3 regions of the Priestia sp. HNGD-A6 genome follow, and region 1 is predicted to be linked to each of the others. Evidence: a T-box and tRNA genes for the amino acid it is inferred to sense, from the RefSeq annotation. Region 1 holds a T-box; the other regions hold tRNA genes.
What was found. A T-box is a leader RNA that pairs with one kind of tRNA and senses whether it is charged. The one in region 1 lies ahead of thrS (threonine--tRNA ligase), so its partner is inferred to be a tRNA-Thr.
Positions count from the first base shown of each region.

Region 1 (3,241 bases):
TAATCCGCAATTTCGGTCAGCACCTAACGAAAAAGATGAAGTCATCCACCGAGAGCAATATGAAAGTTACCCTGTAGATCTTACTAACCTTAAAGAAACATCGGTTCCGGATCAAATTGAAATGTACAATTTGACCAAGGATCCGTTAGAAACAGTAAATTGGGCTTACCCGTATTTTTCAACAAATGAAACAAGGAAAATTCAGCGGCAGCTTGATGTTATTCTTAAAGAACAACTCAGGAAAAAACGGATTTTTCCGCAAAGTGGAAGCATGTACCAGGAGCTTCCGTCTAAAGATAGATAAAAAATAGTTTCGACGAGTTCAAGCCTAATATTGGTGTAAGTAGAAAAAGGTATATTTAATATTTTAGTATATAAATAAAAAAACTGATGATACTTGTGCTATGTTACTTATTCTGATTTGAGCAGTACTGGATTTTAATTCGTTAATAATACTTAGATAAAGCAAATAAGTGCTTGTAATATCTTTCTTTTTTGCCTTTATTTTTACACAATAAAGGTAAAAACAAAATAAAATGCAGGTGTTAATATTATAATAAAAAACTTTTTAAGCCCATATATTCCTAAGTAACTTTTCGGAAATTTAAGCATAAATTAATTCTATAATATTAAAAAATAAAAATTATTTCTTGACTTCTGTAAAATTTATACACTATAATCACTTTTAACAACTAACAAACATTATTTGGCAATGAAAAGGACATGAATTAGGTGCCGTTTTCTTCGCAGAGAATAGGGTCAGCGGCTGGGAGCCCTTAAGAAATCATCTAATTTACCACCTTAGAGCTATTGCAGGGAATGTGCATAACTGAAACTGCAATCGGTAAAACCGTTATCTTTTTTGAGCGTAAAATGCATACAGGTATTTTACGGAATTAGGGTGGTACCACGACCGCATTCGTCCCTTCACTAGGGATGAGTGCGGTTTTTTATGTAGAAAAAATGAATATACAAGCATTGAAAAGGACATGAATCATTTTTGGATTTTCTTTACAGAGAGTAGGGTCACTGGCTGAGAACCCTTAGAAAACGAAATGAATTTACCACCTTGGAGCTGCGGCGGGGAATGTGTATACACTGAAACTGCAACCGGTAAAACCGTTATCTTTTTAAGCGTAAAATACGTATAGGTATTTTACGGAATTAGGGTGGTACCACGACCGCATTCGTCCCTTCACTAGGGATGAGTGCGGTTTTTTATGTAGAAAAAATGAATATACAAGCATTGAAAAGGACATGAATCATTTTTGGATTTTCTTTACAGAGAGTAGGGTCACTGGCTGAGAACCCTTAGAAAACGAAATGAATTTACCACCTTGGAGCTGCGGCGGGGAATGTGTATACACTGAAACTGCAACCGGTAAAACCGTTATCTTTTTAAGCGTAAAATACGTATAGGTATTTTACGGAATTAGGGTGGTACCACGGCCGCATTCGTCCCTTTACTAGGGATGAGTGCGGTTTTTTTGTTGAATAAAAACATATTGGAGGAATGAACATGTCAAAACAAATGGAAGCAGAAAAACGAAATCATCAAAAATTAGGTCAAGAACTGGAGCTGTTTATGTCGATGGAAGAAGCTCCTGGTATGCCGTTTTTCTTACCTAACGGAATGATTGTTCGAAATGAGTTAGAAAACTACTGGAAACAAAAGCATTACAAAGCAGGCTATCAAGAGATAAAAACTCCCATCATGATGAAACAGGAGCTATGGGAACAATCAGGGCACTGGGAGCACTATCATGAAAATATGTATTTTTCAAATGTTGACAAACAAAACTATGCGATTAAACCGATGAATTGTCCGGGAGCCATTTTATTGTTTAACAGCAAGCGAAGAAGCTATCGAGAACTTCCGGTTCGATACGCAGAACTTGGATTGGTTCACCGCCACGAGCTTTCGGGCTCTTTAAACGGACTGCTAAGAGTCCGGTCATTCACACAGGACGATGCGCATTTATTCGTAGAACTTAATCAGATTGAAGTTGAGATTAGCCGCATTCTAGCGTTTATCCATGACTTTTATTCACATTTTGGCTTTGATTACAAAGTGGAGCTATCCACACGTCCTGAAAAATTTATGGGAGATATTGAAACATGGAATCAAGCAGAAAAGTCGCTTCAATCGGTGCTAAATGAAAAAGGCTTAGACTATCAGGTAAATGAAGGAGACGGAGCTTTTTACGGGCCGAAAATCGATTTTCATATTTTAGATTCCCTAGGCCGCAGCTGGCAGTGTGGAACAGTTCAGCTTGATTTCTTAATGCCAGAGAAGTTTGACTGTATGTATATTGGAGAAGACAATAAACCGCACCGTCCCGTAATGATTCACCGCGCTATATACGGTTCCGTTGAACGATTTATGGCCATCTTGATTGAACATTATGAAGGTCAATTTCCTCTTTGGCTGGCTCCTGTTCAATTTAAGCTTTTGCCTATTGCACCGCCGCATGTGGAATATGCATACAAGGTGAAACACGAGCTGGAGTCACAAGGGTATCGTGTTGAAGTGGATGATCGTATTGAAAAAATAGGTTTGAAAATTAGAGAAGCCGAAATGCTCAAAGTTCCTTATATGGCCGTAATAGGAGATAAAGAAGTAGAAAATAAATCGCTTGCTATGCGAAAGCACGGGAAGAAAAACATTGGAACAGTAAGTGTTGAAGAGGCAGCTGTACACTTGAATAAAGAAAAAAATTCAAACGGAGTTTATTGAAGCCATTTACCTTGCTAAATAGAAAAATCCGATTTTTTAAGTCGGATAGTGATTCCCTTCATCTTGTCTTACACCAAAATGAAGGGAATATTGAACTAGAAGGGTATAAGATAATATATATCAGCAGTATAACTTTTGCCTTAGACAAACGCCGGTATTTTATGAAAAAAATTATCTTGTTCCATTCGAATCGTTTGTACGGGGGAAAGCTGAATCTTCATTTGACAATTTGTTCATAGGTTGCTGACCTCGCTTCTTTTTAGAAGGAGAATAAAAAAGAAATTTAAACATAAAGTACACTCCTAATGCTAGTAAAATACAGCCAATAAGTAAGTTAAGCATCTCTCTCCGCCCTTCATACGCTTCAGTTTTCATCATTATAACACCCGTTGAGGTAAAACATTCATCGTTCTGTAAATAATCCCTATGTCAGGAATTTATATTTGAAGATAGGTAGCGAAAAAAACTATCTGGAAATGAATCTATTTATTTTTTAGAATATTA
Region 1 covers NZ_CP138621.1:379,789-383,029, reverse strand. The annotation lists gene SCI76_RS02040 (sulfatase-like hydrolase/transferase) at 1-304, shown strand, start outside; T-box leader at 970-1,198, shown strand; T-box leader at 1,238-1,466, shown strand; gene thrS (threonine--tRNA ligase) at 1,520-2,737, shown strand; gene SCI76_RS02030 (hypothetical protein) at 2,909-3,115, opposite strand.

Region 2 (3,241 bases), 2.2 Mb from region 1:
TCCATAGCTAAATGACTTTCTCTGTAGCTTATTCCACCGATAACTGGCGTTCCTACTCCAGGTGCATCATGTGGATCCAGTCCATCTAAATCGAGTGATAGATGAACGCCATCTGTTTTATCACGCAAATATAAAATTGTTTCTTCCATTACTTTTGTCATACCCATTCGATCTATCTCATGCATCGTATACACTTTAATTCCTTTTTCCTTTATTAGCTCTTTTTCTCCTTCATCTAAAGAACGGGCTCCGATAATCACAATATTCTCGGGCTTGACTTTAGGGGCATAGCCACCAATTCGAGTCAATGCTTCGTCTCCTATACCTATACTTGCCGCCAATGGCATACCGTGAATATTTCCGGAAGGAGACGTATCTGCTGTATTTAAATCTCCGTGTGCATCATACCAAATTACGCCTAAATTTTTATAATGACGACTTACTCCTGCTAGTGTTCCGATAGCGATGCTGTGATCTCCCCCTAGCACTAAAGGAAACCTTTTATTTGCAATAACATCACTTACGGTCTGAGCAAGTCTTTCGCTAGCATCCGCTACAGCTTTTAAATTCTTTAAGTTTGTATTTTCATCACTATGTACTCGTTCAGCTAAGGCAATTTCAATATTCCCTTTATCTTCTACACTATATCCAATATTCTCGATGCGTTCCATAACACCTGCATATCGTATCGCACTTGGCCCCATATCGACCCCTCGGCGAGTTTGACCTAAATCCATTGGTACTCCAATAATTGAAAGCTTATTCATAATATTTCCCCCCATCACAAATGTTGCTACTCTCTTATTGTAACGGCTAAATGAGCGATGGCTCAACTCGACACTTTTTTGAATATATATACAATTCTAATTTGTAGAAACTACACAAAAAAACCTTTAAGCAAATTGCTTAAAGGTTGTACGTTTATATGTATGGTGGAGCCTAGCGGGATCGAACCGCTGACCTCCTGCGTGCAAGGCAGGCGCTCTCCCAGCTGAGCTAAGGCCCCAATATGTTTTTTTATATAGAAATGGAGCGGAAGACGAGGTTCGAACTCGCGACCCCCACCTTGGCAAGGTGGTGTTCTACCACTGAACTACTTCCGCTTATTAAAATGAGCCATGAAGGACTCGAACCTTCGACCCTCTGATTAAAAGTCAGATGCTCTACCAACTGAGCTAATGGCTCTCTATGGCTGGGCTAGCTGGATTCGAACCAACGCATGACGGAATCAAAATCCGTTGCCTTACCGCTTGGCGATAGCCCAATAAAAATGGTGGAGGGGGGCAGATTCGAACTGCCGAACCCGAAGGAGCGGATTTACAGTCCGCCGCGTTTAGCCACTTCGCTACCCCTCCGATATAAATGGTGCCGGCAAGAGGACTTGAACCCCCAACCTACTGATTACAAGTCAGTTGCTCTACCAGTTGAGCTACACCGGCACGGTGGTGGAGGATGACGGGATCGAACCGCCGACCCCCTGCTTGTAAGGCAGGTGCTCTCCCAGCTGAGCTAATCCTCCACTATTATGTAGATAAAAATAAATGGTGACCCGTACGGGATTCGAACCCGTGTTACCGCCGTGAAAGGGCGGTGTCTTAACCGCTTGACCAACGGGCCAGTTGGCTCCACAGGTAGGACTCGAACCTACGACCGATCGGTTAACAGCCGATAGCTCTACCACTGAGCTACTGTGGAATAATAATAGCCTGGCAACGTCCTACTCTCACAGGGACAAAGTCCCAACTACCATCGGCGCTAAAGAGCTTAACTTCCGTGTTCGGTATGGGAACGGGTGTGACCTCTTCGCTATCGCCACCAGACAAATTATATTATACATGATTTGATAAAGAAAGCAAGACTTTTTTGAAAAAGTTTTGTTCTCTCAAAACTAGATAACTGTTTGCTGAGTAAAGCTTACGCTTTTAAAGTTTGGTTAAGTCCTCGATCGATTAGTATCAGTCAGCTACACATGTCGCCACGCTTCCACCTCTGACCTATCAACCTGATCATCTTTCAGGGATCTTACTAGCTTGCGCTATGGGAAATCTCATCTTGAGGGGGGCTTCATGCTTAGATGCTTTCAGCACTTATCCCGTCCACACATAGCTACCCAGCGATGCCTTTGGCAAGACAACTGGTACACCAGCGGTGTGTCCATCCCGGTCCTCTCGTACTAAGGACAGCTCCTCTCAAATTTCCTACGCCCACGACGGATAGGGACCGAACTGTCTCACGACGTTCTGAACCCAGCTCGCGTACCGCTTTAATGGGCGAACAGCCCAACCCTTGGGACCGACTACAGCCCCAGGATGCGATGAGCCGACATCGAGGTGCCAAACCTCCCCGTCGATGTGGACTCTTGGGGGAGATAAGCCTGTTATCCCCGGGGTAGCTTTTATCCGTTGAGCGATGGCCCTTCCATGCGGAACCACCGGATCACTAAGCCCGACTTTCGTCCCTGCTCGACTTGTAGGTCTCGCAGTCAAGCTCCCTTGTGCCTTTACACTCTACGAATGATTTCCAACCATTCTGAGGGAACCTTTGGGCGCCTCCGTTACATTTTAGGAGGCGACCGCCCCAGTCAAACTGCCCACCTGACACTGTCTCCCGGCCCGATCAGGGCCGCGGGTTAGAATTTCAATACAGCCAGGGTAGTATCCCACCGACGCCTCCACCGAAGCTAGCGCTCCGGCTTCTCAGGCTCCTACCTATCCTGTACAAGCTGTACCAAAATTCAATATCAGGCTACAGTAAAGCTCCACGGGGTCTTTCCGTCCTGTCGCGGGTAACCTGCATCTTCACAGGTACTATAATTTCACCGAGTCTCTCGTTGAGACAGTGCCCAGATCGTTACGCCTTTCGTGCGGGTCGGAACTTACCCGACAAGGAATTTCGCTACCTTAGGACCGTTATAGTTACGGCCGCCGTTTACTGGGGCTTCGATTCAGAGCTTCTCCCAAAGGATAACCCCTCCTCTTAACCTTCCAGCACCGGGCAGGCGTCAGCCCCTATACTTCGCCTTGCGGCTTCGCAGAGACCTGTGTTTTTGCTAAACAGTCGCCTGGGCCTATTCACTGCGGCTCTCTCGGGCTATACACCCTACCAGAGCACCCCTTCTCCCGAAGTTACGGGGTCATTTTGCCGAGTTCCTTAACGAGAGTTCTCTCGATCACCTTAGGATTCTCTCCTCGCCTACCTGTGTCGGTTTGCGGTACGGGCACCTCCCGCCTCGCTAGAGGCT
Region 2 covers NZ_CP138621.1:2,606,129-2,609,369, forward strand. The annotation lists gene rocF (arginase) at 1-767, opposite strand, end outside; tRNA gene SCI76_RS13130 (tRNA-Ala) at 931-1,006, opposite strand; tRNA gene SCI76_RS13135 (tRNA-Gly) at 1,029-1,103, opposite strand; tRNA gene SCI76_RS13140 (tRNA-Lys) at 1,113-1,185, opposite strand; tRNA gene SCI76_RS13145 (tRNA-Gln) at 1,190-1,264, opposite strand; tRNA gene SCI76_RS13150 (tRNA-Tyr) at 1,272-1,355, opposite strand; tRNA gene SCI76_RS13155 (tRNA-Thr) at 1,364-1,439, opposite strand; tRNA gene SCI76_RS13160 (tRNA-Val) at 1,444-1,519, opposite strand; tRNA gene SCI76_RS13165 (tRNA-Glu) at 1,543-1,617, opposite strand; tRNA gene SCI76_RS13170 (tRNA-Asn) at 1,621-1,695, opposite strand; rRNA gene rrf (5S ribosomal RNA) at 1,705-1,820, opposite strand; rRNA gene SCI76_RS13180 (23S ribosomal RNA) at 1,930-3,241, opposite strand, start outside.
Region 2: it has a tRNA-Thr gene. The T-box ahead of thrS (threonine--tRNA ligase) is inferred to sense a tRNA for this amino acid. The anticodon was not compared.

Region 3 (3,241 bases), 1.8 Mb from region 1:
CGGATAAAAAAGAGCGCATCTCTAATCTTTGAATATTTTTCGGTTAACATAAGTTCTCTTGCATTCATAAACGTAGCCGGATCCACGCTGGTACCTTTTAATGATTGTGGAATAGAGGTGTCACTTATATAAAATAAATACACCCATATACAAGCTGCATATACAAGAAAAACTCCGATGGACCACAAAACAATTTTTTTCACGCATTCCCCTCCTTTTGTACAAACAGTATTCTGTTATTACTATTGTAGGTTTTTTTTCGAAATTTAGAACAAGCGTTTAGAGATGTGCTATAGGAAATGCAAATTGTGAAGAGAAAATCATAGAAAAACGAAAAACAGAGTTTATTCTTTTGTCTAAACTCTGTTTACAAACAAAAAAAGCAGTTTGCATATGCAAACTGCTTTTGAGATGACCCGTACGGGATTCGAACCCGTGTTACCGCCGTGAAAGGGCGGTGTCTTAACCGCTTGACCAACGGGCCAGTATGGCTCCACAGGTAGGACTCGAACCTACGACCGATCGGTTAACAGCCGATAGCTCTACCACTGAGCTACTGTGGAATATGGTGGGCCTAAGTGGACTCGAACCACCGACCTCACGCTTATCAGGCGTGCGCTCTAACCAGCTGAGCTATAGGCCCATTATTTGGAGCGGGTGATGAGAATCGAACTCACGACATCAGCTTGGAAGGCTGAGGTTTTACCACTAAACTACACCCGCGTTACTTAAGATGGGGCGACTGATGGGAATCGAACCCACGAATGCCGGAACCACAATCCGGTGCGTTAACCACTTCGCCACAATCGCCGTCTTAAAATGGTGGCTCGGGACGGAATCGAACCGCCGACACAAGGATTTTCAGTCCTTTGCTCTACCAACTGAGCTACCGAGCCAAACAAAATGGCGGTCCCGACGGGAATCGAACCCGCGATCTCCTGCGTGACAGGCAGGCATGTTAACCGCTACACCACGGGACCACTTTGGTTGCGGGGACAGGATTTGAACCTGCGACCTTCGGGTTATGAGCCCGACGAGCTACCGAACTGCTCCACCCCGCGATGATATGAATATGATATAAATAAATGGCGGAGGAAGAGGGATTCGAACCCCCGCGGGCTTTAACACCCCTGTCGGTTTTCAAGACCGATCCCTTCAGCCGGACTTGGGTATTCCTCCGTATATTTATAACAAATGTAACTTATATGGTAGCGGCGGAGGGAGTCGAACCCACGACCTCACGGGTATGAACCGTACGCTCTAGCCAGCTGAGCTACACCGCCATATTATTCGTTACAATTATTTAATTTCATTGGTGGAGCCTAGCGGGATCGAACCGCTGACCTCCTGCGTGCAAGGCAGGCGCTCTCCCAGCTGAGCTAAGGCCCCATAAATGGTCGGGAAGACAGGATTCGAACCTGCGACCCCTTGGTCCCAAACCAAGTGCTCTACCAAGCTGAGCTACTTCCCGTTTATGGCGCGCCCGAGAGGAGTCGAACCCCTAACCTTTTGATCCGTAGTCAAACGCTCTATCCAATTGAGCTACGGGCGCTTTATATGGAGCGGAAGACGAGGTTCGAACTCGCGACCCCCACCTTGGCAAGGTGGTGTTCTACCACTGAACTACTTCCGCTTATTAAAATGAGCCATGAAGGACTCGAACCTTCGACCCTCTGATTAAAAGTCAGATGCTCTACCAACTGAGCTAATGGCTCTCTATGGCTGGGCTAGCTGGATTCGAACCAACGCATGACGGAATCAAAATCCGTTGCCTTACCGCTTGGCGATAGCCCAATAAAATGGTGGAGGGGGGCAGATTCGAACTGCCGAACCCGAAGGAGCGGATTTACAGTCCGCCGCGTTTAGCCACTTCGCTACCCCTCCGATATAAATGGTGCCGGCAAGAGGACTTGAACCCCCAACCTACTGATTACAAGTCAGTTGCTCTACCAGTTGAGCTACACCGGCACGGTGGTGGAGGATGACGGGATCGAACCGCCGACCCCCTGCTTGTAAGGCAGGTGCTCTCCCAGCTGAGCTAATCCTCCAAATATCATACACAACATTAAATGTGTATATAAGTTTTTTACAAATGAGCCAAATAAAAAACCCCTAGACTCTTTTACAAGAGCATAAAAAGGGGTCTTATTCATTGCCTGGCAACGTCCTACTCTCACAGGGACAAAGTCCCAACTACCATTGGCGCTAAAGAGCTTAACTTCCGTGTTCGGTATGGGAACGGGTGTGACCTCTTCGCTATCGCCACCAGACAAGAGATTGCTCTCTCAAAACTAGGTAACAGTTTGCTGAGTAAAGCTTACGCTTTTAAAAGTTTGGTTAAGTCCTCGATCGATTAGTATCAGTCAGCTACACATGTCGCCACGCTTCCACCTCTGACCTATCAACCTGATCATCTTTCAGGGATCTTACTAGCTTGCGCTATGGGAAATCTCATCTTGAGGGGGGCTTCATGCTTAGATGCTTTCAGCACTTATCCCGTCCACACATAGCTACCCAGCGATGCCTTTGGCAAGACAACTGGTACACCAGCGGTGTGTCCATCCCGGTCCTCTCGTACTAAGGACAGCTCCTCTCAAATTTCCTACGCCCACGACGGATAGGGACCGAACTGTCTCACGACGTTCTGAACCCAGCTCGCGTACCGCTTTAATGGGCGAACAGCCCAACCCTTGGGACCGACTACAGCCCCAGGATGCGATGAGCCGACATCGAGGTGCCAAACCTCCCCGTCGATGTGGACTCTTGGGGGAGATAAGCCTGTTATCCCCGGGGTAGCTTTTATCCGTTGAGCGATGGCCCTTCCATGCGGAACCACCGGATCACTAAGCCCGACTTTCGTCCCTGCTCGACTTGTAGGTCTCGCAGTCAAGCTCCCTTGTGCCTTTACACTCTACGAATGATTTCCAACCATTCTGAGGGAACCTTTGGGCGCCTCCGTTACATTTTAGGAGGCGACCGCCCCAGTCAAACTGCCCACCTGACACTGTCTCCCGGCCCGATCAGGGCCGCGGGTTAGAATTTCAATACAGCCAGGGTAGTATCCCACCGACGCCTCCACCGAAGCTAGCGCTCCGGCTTCTCAGGCTCCTACCTATCCTGTACAAGCTGTACCAAAATTCAATATCAGGCTACAGTAAAGCTCCACGGGGTCTTTCCGTCCTGTCGCGGGTAACCTGCATCTTCACAGGTACTATAATTTCACCGAGTCTCTCGTTGAGAC
Region 3 covers NZ_CP138621.1:2,173,051-2,176,291, forward strand. The annotation lists gene SCI76_RS10860 (M48 family metallopeptidase) at 1-203, opposite strand, end outside; tRNA gene SCI76_RS10865 (tRNA-Glu) at 413-484, opposite strand; tRNA gene SCI76_RS10870 (tRNA-Asn) at 489-563, opposite strand; tRNA gene SCI76_RS10875 (tRNA-Ile) at 567-643, opposite strand; tRNA gene SCI76_RS10880 (tRNA-Gly) at 650-723, opposite strand; tRNA gene SCI76_RS10885 (tRNA-His) at 735-810, opposite strand; tRNA gene SCI76_RS10890 (tRNA-Phe) at 821-896, opposite strand; tRNA gene SCI76_RS10895 (tRNA-Asp) at 905-980, opposite strand; tRNA gene SCI76_RS10900 (tRNA-Met) at 985-1,061, opposite strand; tRNA gene SCI76_RS10905 (tRNA-Ser) at 1,087-1,179, opposite strand; tRNA gene SCI76_RS10910 (tRNA-Met) at 1,207-1,283, opposite strand; tRNA gene SCI76_RS10915 (tRNA-Ala) at 1,314-1,389, opposite strand; tRNA gene SCI76_RS10920 (tRNA-Pro) at 1,395-1,471, opposite strand; tRNA gene SCI76_RS10925 (tRNA-Arg) at 1,476-1,552, opposite strand; tRNA gene SCI76_RS10930 (tRNA-Gly) at 1,559-1,633, opposite strand; tRNA gene SCI76_RS10935 (tRNA-Lys) at 1,643-1,715, opposite strand; tRNA gene SCI76_RS10940 (tRNA-Gln) at 1,720-1,794, opposite strand; tRNA gene SCI76_RS10945 (tRNA-Tyr) at 1,801-1,884, opposite strand; tRNA gene SCI76_RS10950 (tRNA-Thr) at 1,893-1,968, opposite strand; tRNA gene SCI76_RS10955 (tRNA-Val) at 1,973-2,048, opposite strand; rRNA gene rrf (5S ribosomal RNA) at 2,155-2,270, opposite strand; rRNA gene SCI76_RS10965 (23S ribosomal RNA) at 2,334-3,241, opposite strand, start outside.
Region 3: it has a tRNA-Thr gene. The T-box ahead of thrS (threonine--tRNA ligase) is inferred to sense a tRNA for this amino acid. The anticodon was not compared.